DNA from 2 places in the Delftia sp. UME58 genome. Region 1 is predicted to be linked to the other one. Evidence: riboswitches for the same ligand, from Rfam matches in the RefSeq annotation. Region 1 holds a riboswitch; the other holds the start of a gene.

The links. A riboswitch is a leader RNA that binds a small molecule or an ion and turns the genes downstream of it on or off. The one in region 1 is predicted to bind S-adenosylhomocysteine.
Region 2: another riboswitch for S-adenosylhomocysteine. It lies ahead of metH (methionine synthase); the one in region 1 lies ahead of ahcY (adenosylhomocysteinase).

The regions. Positions count from the first base shown of each region.
Region 1 covers NZ_LZZV01000097.1:115,232-125,318, reverse strand. The annotation lists gene kdpA (potassium-transporting ATPase subunit KdpA) at 1-430, shown strand, start outside; gene kdpC (K(+)-transporting ATPase subunit C) at 509-1,243, shown strand; gene kdpB (potassium-transporting ATPase subunit KdpB) at 1,247-3,331, shown strand; gene A9976_RS24455 (TorF family putative porin) at 3,415-4,290, shown strand; gene A9976_RS24450 (sensor histidine kinase KdpD) at 4,337-7,051, shown strand; gene A9976_RS24445 (response regulator) at 7,078-7,812, shown strand; S-adenosyl-L-homocysteine riboswitch at 7,820-7,904, shown strand; gene ahcY (adenosylhomocysteinase) at 7,975-9,405, shown strand; gene A9976_RS24435 (TlyA family RNA methyltransferase) at 9,581-10,087, shown strand, end outside.
Region 2 covers NZ_LZZV01000098.1:64,059-74,145, forward strand. The annotation lists gene urtD (urea ABC transporter ATP-binding protein UrtD) at 1-521, shown strand, start outside; gene urtE (urea ABC transporter ATP-binding subunit UrtE) at 542-1,231, shown strand; gene fmdA (formamidase) at 1,413-2,642, shown strand; gene A9976_RS24825 (zinc ribbon domain-containing protein) at 2,689-3,048, shown strand; gene A9976_RS24830 (amino acid ABC transporter ATP-binding protein) at 3,120-3,866, opposite strand; gene A9976_RS24835 (amino acid ABC transporter permease) at 3,853-4,506, opposite strand; gene A9976_RS24840 (amino acid ABC transporter permease) at 4,503-5,240, opposite strand; gene A9976_RS24845 (transporter substrate-binding domain-containing protein) at 5,272-6,078, opposite strand; gene A9976_RS24850 (FadR/GntR family transcriptional regulator) at 6,075-6,896, opposite strand; S-adenosyl-L-homocysteine riboswitch at 7,174-7,300, shown strand; gene metH (methionine synthase) at 7,328-10,084, shown strand.

The DNA of each region.
Region 1 (10,087 bases):
GCACCCCCTCTCCGTCCTGGGCTTCACGGCGCTGGCGGCGGTCTGGCCCGACACGCTGGCCAGCCTGTCCAACCGGGGGCCGCACGGCTTCTCGGAAGTGCTCTACGCCTATGCCTCGGGCACGGCCAACAACGGCTCCGCCTTTGCGGGCCTGAACGCGAACACGCCATTCTTCAACACCACCATCGGCCTGGCCATGCTGGCCGGCCGGTATCTGACGCTGCTGCCCATGCTGGCCCTGGCCGGCAGCCTGGCTGCCAAGCCCACCGTGCCTGCGGGCCCGGGCACCTTCCCGACGGCCACGCCGCTGTTCATGGGGCTGCTGGTCTTCGTGGTGGTCGTGGTCGGCGGGCTGACCTTCCTGCCTTCGCTGGCCCTGGGGCCCGTGGTCGAGCAGCTGCAGATGCTGTCAGGACAGGTCTACCCCTGAACCCCTGAGTCACCTGAGCCCGTTTTTTTCTTGGCCGCCGGTTCTGCCTTGGCAGGGCCGTGCGGCGGAGGTTTCGAGATGCAAGTTCAAACACATACTTCCGGCCCCTTGCCGGTGCTGCGCGCTGATGCGCAGGCCCAAGCGCAGGCCGCTCCTGGCGGGCTGCGCTCGCTGTTCGGCCCCAGCCTGCGGTCGGCGCTGTTCGTCGCCGTGGTCACGGGCCTGGCCTATCCGCTGGTCACCACGCTCGTGGCCCAGGCTGCGTTTCCCAAGACCGCCAATGGCAGCCTGGTCACGCGCCAGGGCTCGGTCGTGGGCTCGGCCCTGATCGGGCAGGAGTTCGCCTCGCCGCGCTATTTCCAGGGCCGGCCCAGCGCCACCACGGCGCCCGATCCCGACAAGGCCGACGCCACGGTGGCCGCGCCCTACAACGCTGCGCTGTCGGCTGCCACCAACCAGGGGCCGACCCATGCTGCGCTCAAGGAGTCCGTGGCGGCGCGCGTGGCCGCCTACCGCGAACTCAATGGCCTGGCTGCAGATGCCACGGTGCCTGTGGATGCCGTGACGGCCTCGGCCTCCGGCCTGGATCCGCACATCTCGGTGGCCAATGCCCAGCTGCAACTGCCGCGCGTGGCCCGCGAGCGCCAGCTGCCCGTGGCCAAGGTCCAGGAACTGCTGCGCCAGCAGGTGCAGCCGCGCGTGCTGGGCCTGCTGGGCGAGCCGCGCGTGAACGTGCTGCAGATGAACCTGGCGCTGGACGATCTCTCGGCCGCGACGCTGCAGCCTGCGGCAGTCCATGCCGCCAAGGAGTAAGCCATGTCGCGCAAAACTGCCTTGTCCCTGTTCGATCCTTCGCTGGTGCGCCAGGCGCTGGGTGACTCCATCCGCAAGCTGGCACCCAGCGCGCAATGGCGCAACCCGGTGATGTTCGTGGTCTACCTGGGCGCCATCTTCACCAGCCTGCTCTGGGCCCAGGCCCTGGCGGGCGAAGGCGAGGCGCCTGCGGGCTTCATCCTGGCGATTGCGCTTTGGCTGTGGTTCACCGTGCTGTTCGCCAACTTTGCGGAGGCGCTGGCCGAGGGGCGCAGCCGCGCCCAGGCCGCCAGCCTGCGCAGCATGAAGCGCAGCACCGTCGCCAAGAAGCTGGAGCAGGCCAACTACCAGAGCCGCTGGCATCCCGTGGGTGCCGAAGAACTGCGTTCGGGCATGTGGGTGCTGGTGGAGGCTGGCGACACCGTGCCGCTGGACGGCACCGTGATCGAGGGCGTGGCCTCGGTGGACGAGAGCGCCATCACCGGCGAATCGGCCCCCGTGATCCGCGAGGCCGGAGGCGACTTCTCGTCGGTCACGGGCGGCACGCGCGTGCTGTCGGACTGGCTGGTGGTGCAGATCACCGTCAATCCCGGCGAGTCCTTCCTCGACCGCATGATCTCCATGGTGGAGTCGGCCCGCCGCCACAAGACGCCCAACGAGCTGGCGCTGACCATTTTGCTGGTCGGGCTGACGCTGCTGTTCCTGCTGGTCATCGTCACGCTGCGGCCCTATTCGTCCTTTGCGGTGGAGCTGACGGGCAGCGGCCAGGTCGTGGGCCTGACGGTGCTGGTGGCCCTGCTGGTGTGCCTGATCCCGACCACCATCGGCGGCCTGCTGTCGGCCATCGGCGTGGCGGGCATGAGCCGCATGATGCAGGCCAACGTGATCGCCACCTCGGGCCGCGCCGTGGAGGCGGCCGGCGACGTGGACGTGCTGCTGCTGGACAAGACCGGCACCATCACGCTGGGCAACCGCCAGGCCAGCGAGTTCCTGCCCGCGCCCGGCGTGACGGCCGCGCAGCTGGTGGATGCGGCGCAGCTGGCCTCGCTGGCCGACGAGACGCCTGAAGGCCGCAGCGTGGTCGTGCTGGCCAAGGAGATGCATGGCCTGCGCGAGCGCGACCTGGCCACGCTGCATGCGGTCTTCGTGCCCTTCACGGCCCAGACGCGCATGAGCGGCGTGGACATGCCCCAGCCGGACGGCGCCACGCGCAGCCTGCGCAAGGGCGCGGCCGATGCCGTGCGCCGTCACGTCGAATCCCTGGGCGGCCAGTTCCCGCCCGCCATGCTCAAGGTGGTGGAGGATGTGTCGCGGCGCGGCAGCACGCCGCTGGTCGTGGCCGACGGTGCCCGCGTACTGGGCGTGATCGAGCTCAAGGACGTGGTCAAGCACGGCATACGCGAACGCTTTGCCGAGCTGCGCCGCATGGGCATCAAGACCGTGATGATCACGGGCGACAACCCGCTCACGGCGGCGGCCATTGCGGCCGAGGCCGGCGTGGACGACTACCTGGCCGAAGCCACGCCCGAGGACAAGCTGCGCCTGATCCGCGAACACCAGGCCGCAGGCCGCCTGGTGGCCATGACCGGCGACGGCACCAATGACGCGCCCGCACTGGCCCAGGCCGATGTGGCCGTGGCCATGAACAGCGGCACCCAGGCGGCCAAGGAAGCCGGCAACATGGTGGACCTGGACAGCAACCCGACCAAGCTCATCGAGGTCGTGGAGACCGGCAAGCAGATGCTGATGACGCGCGGCGCGCTGACCACCTTCAGCGTGGCCAACGACGTGGCCAAGTACTTCGCCATCATCCCGGCCGCCTTCGTGGGCACGTATCCGCAGCTGTCGGCGCTCAATGTCATGGGACTGGCCAGCCCGGGCTCGGCCATCCTGAGCGCCGTGATCTTCAACGCGCTGATCATCATCGTGCTGATTCCGCTGGCCTTGCGTGGCGTTCCCTACCACGCCATCGGCGCCTCGGCCCTGCTGCGGCGCAACCTGCTGGTCTACGGACTGGGGGGCCTGGTCGTTCCCTTCATCGGCATCAAGCTGATCGACATGCTGCTGGTGGCTCTGGGCCTGGCCTGATCTTTGGCGGCAAGCCTGCCCGGCCGGGCAGGCACCGCCTTGCTTTCTCTGTACAAAAAACCAAGATGAAATCCGTTTCTTCCATGACGACCGCTTGTGCCGTCCCCCGTTTCTTCCCCCGTGTTTCACTGGCTGCACTGTTGTCGCTGGCGGCCGCATCCTGCCATGCGCAGGCCGAGACCTCCCCCGTCAGCGCTGCCAGCGCCGCTGCCCAGGAATCGCCCGCACCCGCCTACGCGCTCACCGGCAGCGTGGCGCTGCTCAGCGACTACCGTTTCCGTGGCATCTCGCAAAGCTGGATGGGGCCGGCGCTGCAGGGCGGGCTGGAGCTGTCGCTGCCGCGCGGCGCCTACCTGGGCGTGTCCGGCTCCAGCGTGTCGCGGCACAGCTATCTGGACGGCCGCGCACTGGAGCTGGACCTGTACGGCGGCTGGCGCACCGAATTGCCGGCGGGCTGGACGGGTGACATCGGCCTGCTGCACTACAACTACCCCGGCGCGCGCGTGCCCCGCGGGGATGGCAGCGGCGGCGTGCGCTACGACACCACCGAGGCCTATCTGGGCGTCACCAACGGCGGCTTCAGCGCCAAATGGTCGCTGGCGCTCACGCCTTACTTCGGGCTGCGCGACAGCACGGCGGCCACGGCCTTTGCCGAGGCACTTCCCGGCAGCGGCAGCTCACGCGGCAGCAGTTATCTGGACCTGAACTACCAGCACCCGCTGGGCGACTGGGCCGTGCTGGGCCTGCATGCCGGCCACACGCAGGTGCGCAACTACAGCGCACTGTCGTATGCCGACTGGCGCGTCTCGCTGGCCCGCAGCTGGGGCCCATGGACGGCCACGCTGGCCTGGGCCGGCACCTCGGCCGACACGCGCTACTACCGCGCGGCCAACGCGGCGGGCCAGATGCAAAGCCTGGGGCGCAGCGGCTGGGTGCTGTCGCTGTCGGCGGCGTTCTAGGCGTCCTTCTGGTGTTTGAGCACGCCCTGGTGCTAGGCTGAGAACCATGCCCATTTCGCCCTCTGCCGACCCGGCTTCGCCCGGCCTGCCGCGCCCCGATCCCGACGCCCTGGTCGCGCGCCTGCGCCATGAGCAGGCGCAGGCGGGCAGGGGCAAGCTGCGCATCTACTTCGGATCGAATGCAGGCGTGGGCAAGACCTACGCCATGCTGGCCGCCGCCCAGCGCGAACGCCAGGGGGGCCGCGAGGTTCTGGTGGGACTCGTGGAAACCCATGGCCGCAAGGAAACGGCGCAGCAACTGCATGGCCTGGAGCAACTGCCGCTGCGCGAGCTGCCGCACCAGGGGCGGACGCTGCGCGAGTTCGACCTGGATGCGGCGCTCGCGCGGCGGCCGCGCGTGCTGCTGCTCGATGAGCTGGCGCACAGCAATGCGCCAGGCTCGCGCCATCCCAAGCGCTGGCAGGACGTGCAGGAACTGCTGGACGCGGGCATCGATGTCTGGACCACGATCAACGTGCAGCACCTGGAAAGCCTGAACGACGTGGTGGGCGGCATCGTGGGCATCACGGTGCGCGAGACCGTGCCCGACCAGGTCTTCGACGATGCCGACGAGGTCATCGTCGTCGATATCTCGCCCGACGAGCTGCTGCGCCGGTTGAAGGACGGCAAGGTCTACATGCTGGAGCAGGCCGAGCGGGCCTCGCGCAATTTCTTTCGCCGTGGCAACCTGCTGGCGCTGCGCGAACTGGCGCTGCGCCGCACGGCCGACCGCGTGGACGAGGACATGCGCGACTACCGGCGCGAGCGCTCCATAGGCACGGTCTGGCCTGCACGCGAGCGCCTGCTGGTGGCGGTGGCCGGCCGCGCAGGCGACGATGCGCTGGTGCGCCAGGTCGCGCGCATGGTGCGCCGGCTCGATGCGGACTGGATGGTGGTCTACGTGGACGCCCCCCAGCGCCAGCACCGCCCGCGCAGCGTGCAGGCCGCCGTGCTCAAGACCCTGGCCCTGGCCGCTCGCCTGGGCGCCGAGACGGCCACGCTGCCGGGCGCCGATGTGGCCGAGGCCCTGGTCGCCTTCGCGCGCGAGCGCAACGCCAGCCGCCTGGTGCTGGCCCAGCCGCCACGCCCGGCCTGGTCGCCCTGGCGCTGGTGGACGCGCAGCCTGCCCGACCGCATCACGCACCTGCATCCCGATATCGATGTGCTGGTGCTCTCCGGTGGCTCCAGCGCGGCCCGGACCGAGGCCCCTCCTGCCGCAACTTCCGCGCTGCTGCGGCGCGCACCGCTGCCGTGGAAGGGCTATGCCGGCGTCACCCTGGCTTGCCTGGCCGCCACGGTGTTGGCCGAGCAGCTGCTGCGCGTCTTCGACCCGGCCAACGTGGTCATGCTGTTCCTGCTCATCGTCGTGCTGTCTTCGCTGCGCTGGGGGCGGGGCCCCGGTGCCTGGGCCGCGTTGCTGTCGGTACTGTGCTTCGACTACTTCTTCGTGCCGCCGCGCGGCTCCTTCCATGTCAACGACACGCAGTACCTGTTCACCTTCGTGCTGATGCTGGGCGTGGCCCTGGTCTGCGGCCAGCTCATGGCGCGGCTGCGGCATGAGGCGCGCGTGGCGGCCGAGCGCGAGCGCCGCGCGGGCGCCCTGGCACGGCTGGCGCGCGACCTGTCGGGCGCGCTCACGCAGGAGCAGGTGGTGGAGATCGCGCTGCGCACGGTCTCGGGCGTGTTCGACGCCCAGGCCGGACTGCTGCTGCCCGATGCCGACGAGCGCCTGCGGCCCGCGGGCGGCGGCCCCTGCCCCATGGACGACAGCATTGCGCGTTGGGCCATGGACCACGGCCAGCAGGCCGGCCAGGGCACGGACACGCTGCCGGCCGCACCGGCCCGCTATGTGCCGCTGGCCGCACCCGTGCGCATGCGCGGCGTGCTGGTGCTGCAGCTGCGTGCGCCGCAGCGCCTGGAGGTGCCCGAGGAGCAGCGCCTGCTGGAGGCCTGCGCCAGCCAGGTGGCGCTGGCGCTGGAGCGCCAGCACTTCGTGGCCGTGGCCCAGCAGACCCAGATCGCCATGGAGGGCGAACGCATGCGCAACACCCTGCTGTCGGCCGTCTCGCACGACCTGCGCACCCCGCTGACCACCATCCTGGGCGCGGCCGAGGCCGCGCAGCGCCATGTGCCGCCGGGCGGCGCGGCCGACATGCTGGAGCAGGTCCGCATCCAGGCGCAGGCCATGCAGCGCCTGGTGGAGAACCTGCTGGACATGGCGCGCCTGCAGCAAGGCGGCGTGCACCTGCAGCGCGAATGGCTGCCGCTGGACGAAGTGGTCGGCAGCGCGCTGCGCCAGATGCGCGCGCGCCTGGGCCAGCATCCCGTGAGCACCGACGTGCCCGCCAGCCTGCCGCTGCTGCAGCTCGATGCCCTGCTCATGGAGCGCGTGCTGGTCAATCTGCTGGACAACGCCGCCAAGTACACGCCGGCCGGCACGCCGCTGGCCATCAGTGCGCGCGTGCAGGATGGCGAACTGCTGCTGTCCGTGCGCGACGGCGGGCCGGGCCTGCCGTCCCACCTGCCGGTGGAGACGCTGTTCGAGCCCTTCACGCGCGGCACGGCCGAGTCCACCGTCTCGGGCATAGGCCTGGGCCTCGCACTGGTGCGCAGCATTGTCGAGGCGCATGGCGGGCGCATCGAGGCTGCCGCCGCGCGGCCCGGCCCAGGCACCGTCTTCACGCTGCGCTTTCCCGTGCCCGAGCAGCCTGCGCTGGATTAGAGTCCCGCCATGCACGAAAGCCTCCCATGAGCACGCCTGTCAACCGCATCCTGATGATCGAGGACGACCCCGGCATCCGCCGCTTCGTGCGCCTGGTGCTGGAAGACGAAGGCTGGCAGGTCTTCGAGGCAGACAGCGCGCGCCGGGGCCTGATCGAGGCGGCGAGCCGCCAGCCCGACCTGGTCATCCTCGACCTGGGCCTGCCGGATGCCGACGGCAAGCAGGTTCTCACCGAGCTGCGCGGATGGTCCTCCGTGCCCGTGCTCGTGCTTTCCGCGCGCGAGCGCGAGGACGAGAAGGTGGCCGCATTGGATGCCGGCGCCGACGACTACCTGGTCAAGCCCTTCGGCGTGCCCGAGCTGCTGGCCCGGCTGCGCGTGATGCTGCGGCGGCGTCAGCAGCTGGGGCCCGCGGGCGGCGCAGGCGCCTCCAGCCAGGTGCACTTCGGCCCGGTGCAGGTGGACCTGGCCACGCATGAGGTGCGGCGCGCGGGGCAGCCGGTGCACCTCACGCCCATCGAATTCCGCCTGCTGGCGGCCCTGATCGCCGCCCAGGGCCGGGTGCTCACCCACCGCCAGCTGCTGCTGCAGGTCTGGGGCCCCGAGTACCTGGGCCGTGCCCATTACCTGCGCGTGCACATGGCCAATCTGCGCCAGAAGATCGAGGACGAGCCGGCCCAGCCGCGCCACCTGGTGACCGAGCTGCAGGTGGGCTACCGGCTTGTGGGGCTGGGCGGTGAGGCATCCCCGGGATCGGTATAATCAGCGCCTCTCCGAGGAGCGTTGCAGCGGCCCCCACACATCAGGCGTGGTCGCGAGGCTCGGAGTCATACCTGCAACGACGCTCGCCCACGCTTTCTGTGCGGTGAGCTTTTTTTCGTCTCCCGCAGAACGTGGTTTTTCATTCATCTTTTGGAGAAAACCATGAACGCTGCTGTTCGTCCCGTTTCCGCCGACACGGCCATCGCTGACATTTCCCTTGCCGCCTGGGGCCGCAAGGAAATCCTGATCGCCGAAACCGAAATGCCCGGCCTGATGGCCACGCGCGAGGAATTCGCCGCTGCCCAGCCCCTCAAGGGCGCGCGCATCACCGGCTCGCTGCACATGACCATCCAGACGGCCGTGCTGATCGAGACGCTCAAGGCCCTGGGCGCCGAAGTGCGCTGGGCGTCGTGCAACATCTTCTCGACGCAGGACCATGCCGCCGCCGCCATCGCCGCCACGGGCACGCCCGTGTTCGCCATCAAGGGTGAATCGCTGGCCGACTACTGGGACTACACCCACCGCATCTTTGAATTCGGCGCCGCCGGCACCGAAGGCGAAGGCCCGAACATGATCCTGGACGACGGCGGCGACGCCACCATGCTGCTGCACCTGGGCATGCGCGCCGAAAAGGACCTGTCCGTGCTGGACAACCCCGCCTCCGAAGAAGAGAAGATCGCCTTCGCCGCCATCCGCGCCAAGCTGGCCCAGGACCCCACCTGGTACACGCGCAAGAGCGCCCACATCATCGGCGTGACCGAAGAGACCACGACCGGCGTGCACCGCCTCAACGAGATGTCGGCCAAGGGCACGCTGAAGTTCCGTGCCATCAACGTCAACGACTCGGTCACCAAGAGCAAGTTCGACAACCTCTACGGCTGCCGCGAATCTCTGGTGGACGGCATCAAGCGCGCCACCGACGTGATGATCGCCGGCAAGGTTGCCGTGGTGGCCGGCTACGGCGACGTGGGCAAGGGCTGCGCCCAGGCGCTGCGCGCGCTGTCGGCCCAGGTGTGGGTCACCGAGATCGATCCCATCAACGCCCTGCAGGCGGCCATGGAAGGCTACAAGGTCGTGACCATGGAGTGGGCAGCCGACAAGGCCGACATCTTCGTGACCACCACCGGCAACCGCGACATCATCCGCCACGAGCACATGGTGGCCATGAAGAACGAAGCCATCGTCTGCAACATCGGCCACTTCGACAACGAGATCGACGTCGCCTCCATCGAGCAGTACCAGTGGGAAGAAATCAAGCCCCAGGTGGACCACATCACCTTCCCTGACGGCAAGAAGATCATCCTGCTGGCCAAGGGCCGCCTGGTGAACCTGGGCTGCGCCACCGGCCACCCCAGCTTCGTGATGAGCGCCTCGTTCGCCAACCAGACCATCGCCCAGATCGAGCTGTTCACCAAGCCCGATGCCTACGAGGTCGGCAAGGTCTACGTGCTGCCCAAGATCCTGGACGAGAAGGTCGCCCGCCTGCACCTGAAGAAGGTCGGCGCCATGCTGACCGAACTGACGGACGGCCAGGCTGCCTATATCGGCGTGAGCAAGCAGGGTCCCTACAAGCCCGAAACTTATCGCTACTAAGCACCCCCTGAGCGGCTTGCGCCGCTTCCCCCTCTCTACTTGCTTCGCAAGGGAGGGGGACGACACCCTCGCGGCGGGGCGGCCCTTGCTCGGTGTCCCTGAGTTGGGCCCTGCCAGTTGTGGGGTGCGACGCCGCTTGGCGTCATTGGTTTAGAGATTTCCTGGGAACGACGCTATGCGCGCAGATGTATTTTTGGTGGAAGCCGGCCATGCGGCCACGCGCTCGCAGGCGCAGCGGCTGATTGCGGGTGGCGTGCAATGGCGCATGACGCCGCTGACGCCTTGGAAGAAGGTTGCCAAGAACGGCGACGAGATTCCTGCGGGGGCCGAGCTGCAGTTGCTGGACGGGGCCGAGGCCCGGTTCATCTCGCGCGGCGGGCTGAAGCTGGAAGGCGCGCTGGCGGCCACCAAGCTGTCGGTGCAGGGCCTGCGCTGCCTGGACGTGGGCCAGAGCACGGGCGGCTTCACCGACTGCCTGCTGCAGGCGGGCGCCGCCCAGGTCATCGGCGTGGATGTGGGCCATGGCCAGTTGCATGACCGGCTGCGCTCGGATGTGCGCGTGATCTGCGTCGAGGGCGTCAATGCCCGCGCGGTGACGGCCGAGGGCCTGCAGGAGTCCTGCGAGGAAGTGCTGTCCGAACGCTGGGAAGAAGATCCCGACGACAACGACACCCAGCCCGTG
Region 2 (10,087 bases), on a different contig from region 1:
CCGAGCACAAGCGCGTGCGCCTGGGGATCGGGCGCAAGTTCCAGACGCCGTCCATCTACGAGAACCTGTCGGTCTTCCAGAACCTGGAGGTCTCCTACCCGCAAGGCCGCTCGGTCTTCGGCGCGCTGGCCTTCAAGTGCACGGAGGCGGTGCGCGATCGCGTGCAGGCCGTGGCCGCCGACATCGGCCTGGACGAGCGCCTGGACACCGAGGCCGGCCTGCTCAGCCATGGCCAGAAGCAGTGGCTGGAGATCGGCATGCTGCTCATGCAGGAGCCCGAGCTGCTGATGCTGGACGAGCCCATCGCCGGCATGAGCGCCCGCGAGCGCGAACTGACGGCCGAGCTGCTGCAGCGCATCTGCAAGAACCGCTCCGTCATCGTCATCGAGCACGACATGGAGTTCGTGGCGCGCATCGCGCACAAGGTCACCGTCATGCACCAGGGAAAGATCCTCGCCGAGGGTCCCATGGACAAGGTGCAGGCCGACCCCAAGGTCATCGACGTCTACCTCGGCCACTGAGGCACGCACAAGGAATTCACATGCTGCAAGTCAAGGATCTGTACGTGGCCTATGGCCAGAGCGAGGCGCTGCACGGCATCAGCTTCGAGGGCCGCGAGAACGAAACCGTGGCCATCATGGGCCGCAACGGCATGGGCAAGACCACGCTGTTCAAAAGCCTGATGGGCGTCATGCCCGCCAAGAGCGGCCAGATCACCGTGGCCGGCCAGGACGTCACGAAGGACGAGAGCTTCCGGCGCGTGGCCAAGGGCATTGCCTACGTGCCCCAGGGCCGCATGATCTTCCCCACGCTGACCGTGGAGGAGAACATACAGACGGGCCTGGAGAACGCGAAGACGCGCCAGGTGCCCGACGACATCTACGCCCTGTTCCCCGTGCTCTGGGACATGCGCCGGCGCAAGGGCGGCAACCTCTCGGGCGGGCAGCAGCAGCAGCTGGCCATTGCGCGCGCCCTGGTCACCGACCCCAAGGTGCTGCTGCTGGACGAGCCCACCGAGGGCATACAGCCTTCCATCATCAAGGACATCGCCAAGGCGCTCAACGAGATCCGCAAGCTGCGCCGCATCACCATCGTGGTCAGCGAGCAGGTGCTTTCCTTCGCCATGGATGTGGCCGACCGGCTGTTCGTCATCGAGGGCGGGCGCCTGGTCCATGAGACGGCCAGAGCAGATACCGACGAGCAGCGCATCAAGTCCTACCTCTCTGTATGAAGCACCCCCTGAGCGGCTGCGCCGCTTCCCCCTCTCTCGCACGCGGGAGGGGGACGACACCCTCGGTGCGGGGCGGCCCTTCCTTGGTGTCCCTGGGTTGTGCCGTGCCGGTTTCATTCACCGCGGTCGATGCAGGCGCCGAGTTCCTCTCTTTTTCCACTGCCATCGCAAGGAGCACACCATGGCCGAAACCCTGATCAAGGTCGATCTCAACCAGTCCCCCTACGACAACCCGCAGGTGCACAACCGCTGGCATCCCGACATCCCCATGGCGGTCTGGGTGGAGCCGGGCGCGGAGTTCAAGCTGGAGACCTATGACTGGACCGGCGGCGCCATCAAGAACGACGACAGCGCCGAAGACGTGCGCGACGTGGACCTGTCCACCGTCCACTTCCTGTCCGGCCCCGTGGGCGTCAAGGGCGCGCAGCCCGGCGACCTGCTGGTGGTGGACCTGCTGGACATCGGCGCGCGCGACGACAGCCTCTGGGGCTTCAACGGCTTTTTCTCCAAGCAGAATGGCGGCGGCTTCCTGGACGAGCATTTCCCGCTGGCCCAGAAGTCCATCTGGGACTTCCACGGCATGTTCACCAAGAGCCGCCACATCCCCGGCGTCAACTTCGCGGGCCTCATCCACCCGGGACTGATCGGCTGCCTGCCCGACCCCAAGATGCTGGCCAGCTGGAATGAGCGCGAGACCGGCCTCATCGCCACCGACCCCGACCGCATTCCCGGCCTGGCCAACCCGCCCAACGCCAGCACCGCCCACATGGGCCAGATGCAGGGCGAGGCGCGCGACAAGGCCGCCGCCGAAGGCGCACGCACCGTGCCGCCGCGCGAGCACGGCGGCAACTGCGACATCAAGGACCTCTCGCGCGGCTCGCGCGTGTTCTTCCCCGTCTACGTGGACGGCGCGGGCCTGAGCGTGGGCGACCTGCACTTCAGCCAGGGCGATGGCGAGATCACCTTCTGCGGCGCCATCGAGATGGCCGGCTGGGTGCACATGAAGGTCTCGCTGATCAAGGGCGGCATGGCCAAGTACGGCATCAAGAACCCCATCTTCAAGCCCAGCCCCATGACGCCCAACTACAAGGACTACCTGATCTTCGAAGGCATCTCGGTGGACGAAAAGGGCAAGCAGCACTACCTGGACGTGACCGTGGCCTACCGCCAGGCCTGCCTGAACGCCATCGAGTACCTGAAGAAATTCGGCTACAGCGGCGCCCAGGCCTACTCGCTGCTGGGCACGGCGCCCGTGCAGGGCCACATCAGCGGCGTGGTGGACGTGCCCAATGCCTGCGCCACGCTGTGGCTGCCCACGGAGATCTTCGACTTCGACATCAATCCCACGGCCGAGGGTCCACAGAAGATCATCACGGGCGGGGTGGACCTGCCCATCGCCCAGGACAAGTAAGCCCGACATACGACACCCGCTATCCACCATCCGCCAGAGGCCGCCCATGCCCACCTATGACTACCACTGCACCGCATGCGGCGGCTTCGACGCGCTGCGCAGCCTCTCGCAGCGCAACGAGCCCGCGCCCTGCCCCAGCTGCGAGGCGGCATCGCCACGCGTCTTCGTCAGCGCGCCGCGCCTGGCCTGCACCAGCCCCGAGCAGCGCCGCGCCCACGACACCAACGAGCGTGCCCGGCACGAGCCCAGACGCTCACGCGATGTGGCCGAGGGCAGCTACGCGCGCATGCGCCACCCTTCGGGCTGCGGCTGCTGCAGCGGCGCCAGCAAGCGCGGCTCCACGGTCACGGCGCCCAACGGCGCCAAGACCTTCCCGACCAAGCGGCCCTGGATGATCAGCCACTGACAGCGGCCCCTGCGCCGCACCGATGCAAAAAGGCCCGCGACGCGGGCCTTTTTCCTGCCTGGGCGTACCGCTCAGTGCACGGCGCCGATGAAGCCTGCCAGCTCCGGCGTCTGCGGGCTGGCGAACAGCTGCTTGGCCGGGCCGCTTTCGTGGATCAGGCCCTGGTGCATGAACACCAGCTGGTCGCCCACGTCGCGGGCAAAGCGCATCTCGTGCGTGACCATGATCAGCGTCATGCCCTCGGCGGCGAGCTGCTTGACCACGGCCAGCACCTCGTTGACCAGCTCCGGGTCCAGGGCCGAGGTGATCTCGTCGCACAGCAGCACCTTGGGCTGCATGGCCAGCGCGCGCGCAATGGCCACGCGCTGCTGCTGGCCGCCGCTGAGCTGGTCGGGGTAGCTGTCGTACTTGTCGCCCAGGCCGACCTTGGCCAGCATCTGGCGCGCCAGTGCCGCCGCCTCGGGCTTTTTCACGCCCTTGACCACGGTGGGCGACAGGGCCACGTTCTCGCCCGCCGTCAGGTGCGGGAACAGGTTGAACTGCTGGAACACCATGCCCACGTTCAGGCGCAGCGCGCGCAGCTGGGCGGGCGAGGGTGCGCTGCCCTCCGAGCCCTTGAGCACGGCGTCGTCCACCACGATCTGGCCGGACTGGATGGCCTCCAGCCCGTTGATGGAGCGCAGCAGCGTGCTCTTGCCCGAGCCGCTGCGGCCGATGATGGCGACCACCTGGCCGCTGTCCACGCTCAGGTCCACGCCCTTGAGCACATGGTTGTTGCCGTAATGCTTGTGAACGGCGCGCACATCAACGAGCGGCATAGAGTTTCTTCTCCAGATGGGATGCGTAGAGGGACAGGGGCCAGCACAGCAGGAAGTAGCCTGCGGCGACCAGGCCGTAGATGAGGAAGGGCTGGAAGGTGGCGTTGGCCAGCATGGAGCCGAGCTTGGTCAGCTCGCTGAAACCGATGATCGAGGCCACCGCCGTGCCCTTGATGATCTGCACCGAGAAGCCGACCGTGGGCGCTATCGACAGGCGCAGCGCCTGCGGCAGCACCACATGGCGCATCTGCTGCAGGTAGCCCATGGCCAGGCTGGACGAGGCTTCCCACTGGCCGCTGGGGATGGACTCCACGCAGCCGCGCCAGACCTCGGCCAGGTAGGCGCTGGTGTACAGCGTCAGGCCGATGGCGGCCGCCGTCCAGGGCGAGAGGTCCAGGCCGGCCATGGACGAGCCGAAGAACACGATGAACATCTGCATCAGCAGCGGCGTGTTCTGGAAGGCCTGGATATAGGCCTTGGCCAGGCGGCGCAGGTTCAGGCTGCGGCCCACGCGGGCGAACAGCACCAGCAATCCGGTGGCGCCGCCCAGCACGAAGGCCAGCAGCGACAGCGCCAGCGTGGCCAGCAGGCCCTCGGCCAGCTTGGCCAGGATGGGCAGCAGGGGAATGTCGGCAATCATGCGGCGTCTCCGGCAGTGGTTGCAGGTGCAGCGGGTGCAGCAGGTACAGCGGGCCGGGCTGCACGCGGCGTGCGGCGGCCCACCACGAAGCGCTGGCCTATCCAGGCCAGCAGCTGGCGCAGTGCCAGGGCCAGCAAGAAGTACGCGGCCGTCACCACCAGGTAGGTCTCGAACGCGCGGAAGTTGCGCGACTGGATGAAGTTGGCCGCAAACGTCAGGTCCTGGGCGGCGATCTGCGAGACCACCGAGGTGCCCAGCATCACGATCACGATCTGGCTGCTCAGCGAGGGCCAGACCCGCTGCAGCGCAGGGCGCAGCACCACATGGCGGAAGACCGCCCAGCGGCCCATGCCCAGCGCGCCAGCGGCTTCCAGCTGGCCGCGCGGCGTCTCCTGGATGCCGGCGCGCACGATCTCGGTGATGTAGGCGCCCAGGTTGATCACCGTGGTCAGCAGGCAGGCCTGCCATTCGTTGATCTGCACGCCCAGCGAAGGCAGGCCGAAGAACACGAACATCAGCTGCACCAGGAAGGGCGTGTTGCGTATGCCCTCCACGTACACCTTGAACAGCCAGTGCAGCGGCGCAATGCGCCAGGCGCGGCTGACGCCGCCGGCCACGCCGATGGCGCCGCCCAGCACGGCGCCCGCTGCCGTCAGCGCCAGCGTGAAGCCTGCGCCCTGTGCCAGCAGGCCGCTGTAGTCGAACACGGCGCCGAAGTCGAATTGATAGGCCATGGAAGGATTTCCGGGAGCAGGGGCGCAGCGGTTACAGGGTGGCGGGCAGCGGCATCTTCATCCAGCGCTGGGACAGGCTGGTCAGGCGGCCGTCGGCCTTGAGCTTGGTGATGATGGCGTCCACCTTCTGCAGCAGCGCCGGCTCGCCCTTGGCCACGCCGATGTAGCAGGGCGTGTCCTCGACCGCGAACTTCACGTCCAGCTGGCGCAGCCTGGTGCGCTCGTTGACGGCGTTGGCCACGATGTTGCCCAGCGTCACCAGCTGCACCTGGCCCGTCAGATAGCTTTGCGCGGTGGCGTTGTTGTCCTCGTAGCGCTTGATGGTGGCCGAGGCCGGCGCCACCTGCGTGAGGGCCAGGTCCTCGGTGGAGCCGCGCGTCACGCCCACGGTCTTGCCGGCCAGGTCGGCGGGGGCCTTGATGCTCACGTCCTTGGGGCCGTAGACGCTCTTGGGGAAGGGCGCATAGGCCTGGGTGAAGTCGATCACCTTGGCGCGCTCGGCGTTCTTGCCCAGGCTGGAGATGACGATGTCGGCCTTGCCCGTGGTCAGGAAGGGAATGCGGTTGGTGCTGGTCACGGGCACCAGCTCCACCTTCACGCCCAGCTCCTGGGCCACCAGGGCCGCCATGTCGATGTCATAGCCCTGCAGCTTCAGGTCGGTGCCCAGCGAGCCGAAGGGCGGGAAGTCCTGCGGAATCGCCACGCGCAGCACGCCGGCCTTCTGGATGTTGGCCAGCATGTCGGCATGGGCTGCGCCGCCCAGGCCGGCTGCGGCCAGGGTGGCGGCCGCCAGGGCGGTGCGGATGAATGCGCGGCGGGGTGTCAGGGGGGAAGTCATGCGAAAGCTCCTTCGGGAGGGGGGATGAGGCGAAAGGAAAGCGGGTCAGGGTCGGGCGCAGATGTATCGGGCGCCGTTGCGTCGGGCGCCGTTGCGTCGGGCGCCGTTGCGTCGGGCGCCGTCGCGTCGTCCGGTGCGTCGAGATCGATGCCGCTGCGCCTTGCGGCCGACAGCAGGTGGGCGCGCATGGCGCCCGCGGCACCCGGCGCATCGCCCGCGCAGACGGCCTGCACGATGGCGTCGTGCTCGCGCACGGGCTGGTCGTCGGCGCCGCTCCAGGCAAAGGGCAGGCGCAGGCTGTGGCTGATGGCCAGCTCCAGCTGGCGCGCCATGGCCACCAGGCCCGGATTGCCCGACAGCTGGGCCAGCAGCAGGTGGAACTGCAGATCGGCGTCGGCGGCGGCCAGCAGGTCGCTGCGGTCCAGTGCGTGGGCCAGCTGGGACTGGGTCCATTGCAGCTGGCGCAGGCCACTGTCGTCGGCGCGGGTGGCGGCCAGCGCGGCCCAGCCGGGCTCCAGCACCAGGCGCAGCTCGATCAGCTGGCGCGGCGACAGCGTGCCCAGCGCCGGGGTGGCATAGGCGCGGTGCATGCGTGCACGGCCGCTGTGCGGGCCGTTGATGCGCACGCCCTTGCCCGGCTGGATCTCGACCAGGCCCAGGGCCTCCAGCATGGACAGCGCCTCGCGCAGCGAAGCGCGGCTGATGCCCAGCTGCCGGGCCAGCTCGCGCTGCGGCGGCAGCTGGCTGCCGCCGGGGTAGTGGCCGCTCAGGATGTGCTGCTGCAGCGTCTGGGCCATCGAGATCGGAATGCTTTGCATGGGCTGGCGCGGGTGGAGGGTTTTGGCCTGACTGGTCAGACCACGTAACCAGCAGATAGCGAATTGCGTGCCAGATGCAAAAAAAGGAGCGTTGTCCTCAGGCGCTGCAAAGAATCCGGGGCGATGGGGTATCGACCATCCGCCTCGAAGGCGGCGCCGGCGGCCCGCGCTGCCGCGCTTTGGTGCAGTGCCGCATGGCTTTGTGCAGGCCTGCCCCGAATGCGGGCGTAAAACCCGCACTGCAGGCCGCCGCCAGCCGCCGTAGAATCCCGGGCTTTGGCCCGAGGAGCGTTGCAGCGCGGCACCCGCCCATCCGTACACCGGATCGCGTGCCGCGTCAGGCTTGGGCCAGGTGCAGGTTCCCGGCCGGACCGCGCCCACGGTGCCAACGACGCTCACCTGTTGCCATGCCGTTTTTGCAGGTGAGCTTGATGTCGTCCTCTTTCACTCCCCCTCCCATGCGTCTGTCGGGCCTGGAGCCTGTCTCCATCGGCGAGGGCACGCTGTTCGTCAACGTGGGCGAGCGCACCAACGTCACGGGCTCCAAGGCCTTTGCACGCATGATCCTCAACGAGCAGTACGAGGAAGCGCTGTCCGTGGCACGCCAGCAGGTGGAAAACGGCGCCCAGGTGATCGACGTGAACATGGACGAGGCCATGCTGGACAGCAAGGCCGCCATGGTGCGCTTCCTGAACCTGATCGCCTCCGAGCCCGACATCGCCAAGGTGCCGGTCATGGTGGACAGCTCCAAGTGGGAAGTCATCGAGGCCGGCCTGCGCTGCCTGCAGGGCAAGGGCATCGTCAACTCCATCTCCATGAAGGAAGGCCTGGATGAATTCAAGCGCCAGGCCCGGCTGATCAGGCGCTACGGCGCGGCCGCCGTGGTCATGGCCTTCGACGAGAAGGGCCAGGCCGACACCTACCAGCGCAAGATCGAGATCTGCGAGCGCGCCTACCGCATCCTGGTGGACGAGGTGGGCTTCCCGCCCGAGGACATCGTCTTCGACCCCAACATCTTCGCCGTGGCCACCGGCATCGAGGAACACGACAACTACGCCGTGGACTTCATCGAGGCCGTGCGCTGGATCAAGCGCAACCTGCCCGGCGCCAAGGTCTCGGGCGGCGTCTCCAACGTGAGCTTCAGCTTCCGCGGCAACGACCCCGTGCGCGAGGCCATCCACACCGTGTTCCTGTACCACGCCATCTCGGCAGGCATGGACATGGGCATCGTCAACGCCGGCATGGTCGGCGTCTATGACGACCTGGAGCCCCAGCTGCGCGAGCGCGTGGAAGACGTGGTGCTCAACCGCCGCCCTGACGCCGCCGAACGCCTGCTGGAGATTGCCGACGCCGCCAAGGGCGCCGCCAAGGACGACAGCAAGAAGCTCGAATGGCGCGGCACGCCCGAGAACCCGAAGACCGTGGGCGAGCGCCTGTCGCACGCCCTGGTGCACGGCATCACCGACTTCATCGTCGCCGACACCGAAGAGGCCTACCAGCAGATCGTGGTGCAGGGCGGCGGCCGCCCGCTGCACGTGATCGAAGGCCCGCTGATGGACGGCATGAACATCGTGGGCGACCTGTTCGGCGCCGGCAAGATGTTCCTGCCCCAGGTGGTCAAGTCGGCGCGCGTGATGAAGCAGGCCGTGGCCCACCTCGTGCCCTATATCGAAGAGGAAAAGCGTCAGCAGGAGGCGGCGGGCCTCGATGTGTCCAGCAAGGGCAAGATCGTCATCGCCACCGTCAAGGGCGACGTGCACGACATCGGCAAGAACATCGTCACCGTGGTCCTGCAGTGCAACAACTTCGAGGTCATCAACATGGGCGTGATGGTGCCCTGCCATGAGATCCTGGCCCGGGCCAAGGCCGAGGGCGCGGACATCATCGGCCTGTCGGGCCTGATCACGCCCAGCCTCGAAGAGATGCAGTACGTCGCCGGCGAGATGCACAAGGACGACTACTTCCGCATCAAGAAGATTCCGCTGCTGATCGGCGGCGCCACCTGCTCGCGCGTGCACACCGCCGTCAAGATCGCGCCCAAGTACGAAGGCCCCGTGGTCTACGTGCCCGATGCCTCGCGCAGCGTCAGCGTGGCCCAGAGCCTGCTGGGCGAGAACAAGGGCAACTACCTGGCCGAGATCCAGGCCGACTACGACAAGGTCCGCACCCAGCACGCCAACAAGAAGAAGACACCGCTTTGGCCGCTGGCAAAGGCCCGCGCCAACGCCACGCCCGTGGACTTCGCCCAGGCCCCCGTGGCGCCGCGCGCCCTGGGCCGGCGCGTGTTCCGCAACTTCGACCTGGCCGAGATCGCCGAGTACATCGACTGGGGCCCGTTCTTCCAGACCTGGGACCTGGCCGGCCCCTATCCGGCCATCCTCGACGACGAGATCGTCGGCGTCGAGGCGCGCAAGGTGCTGGCCGACGGCCAGGCCATGCTCAGGAAGATCATCAAAGGCCGCTGGCTGCAGGCCAACGGCGCCATCGGCCTGTTCCCTGCCAACCGCGTGGGCGACGACATCGAGTTCTATGCCGACGAGTCCCGCAGCCAGGTGCTGATGACCTGGTACGGCATGCGCCAGCAGACCGAAAAGCAGATGGTGGAAGGCCCGGATGGCCGGCCCGTGATGCGCCCCAGCCGCTGCCTGTCCGACTTCGTGGCCACCAAGGAATCGGGCATCCAGGACTACGCTGGCCTGTTCGCCGTCACGGCCGGCATCGGCGCCGAGAAGAAGGACAAGGAGTTCCAGGACGCGCTGGACGACTACTCCGGCATCATGTTCAAGGCCCTGGCCGATCGCCTGGCCGAGGCCTTCGCCGAATGCCTGCACCAGCGCGTGCGCAAGGACCTGTGGGGCTATGCGCCCGACGAGGACCTCAGCAACGAAGCGCTGATCAAGGAACAGTACAAGGGCGTGCGCCCCGCGCCCGGCTACCCGGCCTGCCCCGACCACAGCGCCAAGACCGACCTGTTCGCCGTGCTCAAGGCCGACGAGATCGGCATGACGCTGACAGAGAGCCTGGCCATGAACCCGGCCTCCAGCGTCAGCGGCTTCTACATCGGCCACCCCGACTCCGTCTACTTCAACGTCGGCGAGATCGGCGAGGACCAGCTCGCCGACATGGCCGCGCGCCGGGGCGTGGACATCGAGGAGCTGCGCAGGCTGCTGGCGCCGAATCTGGGGTGATCG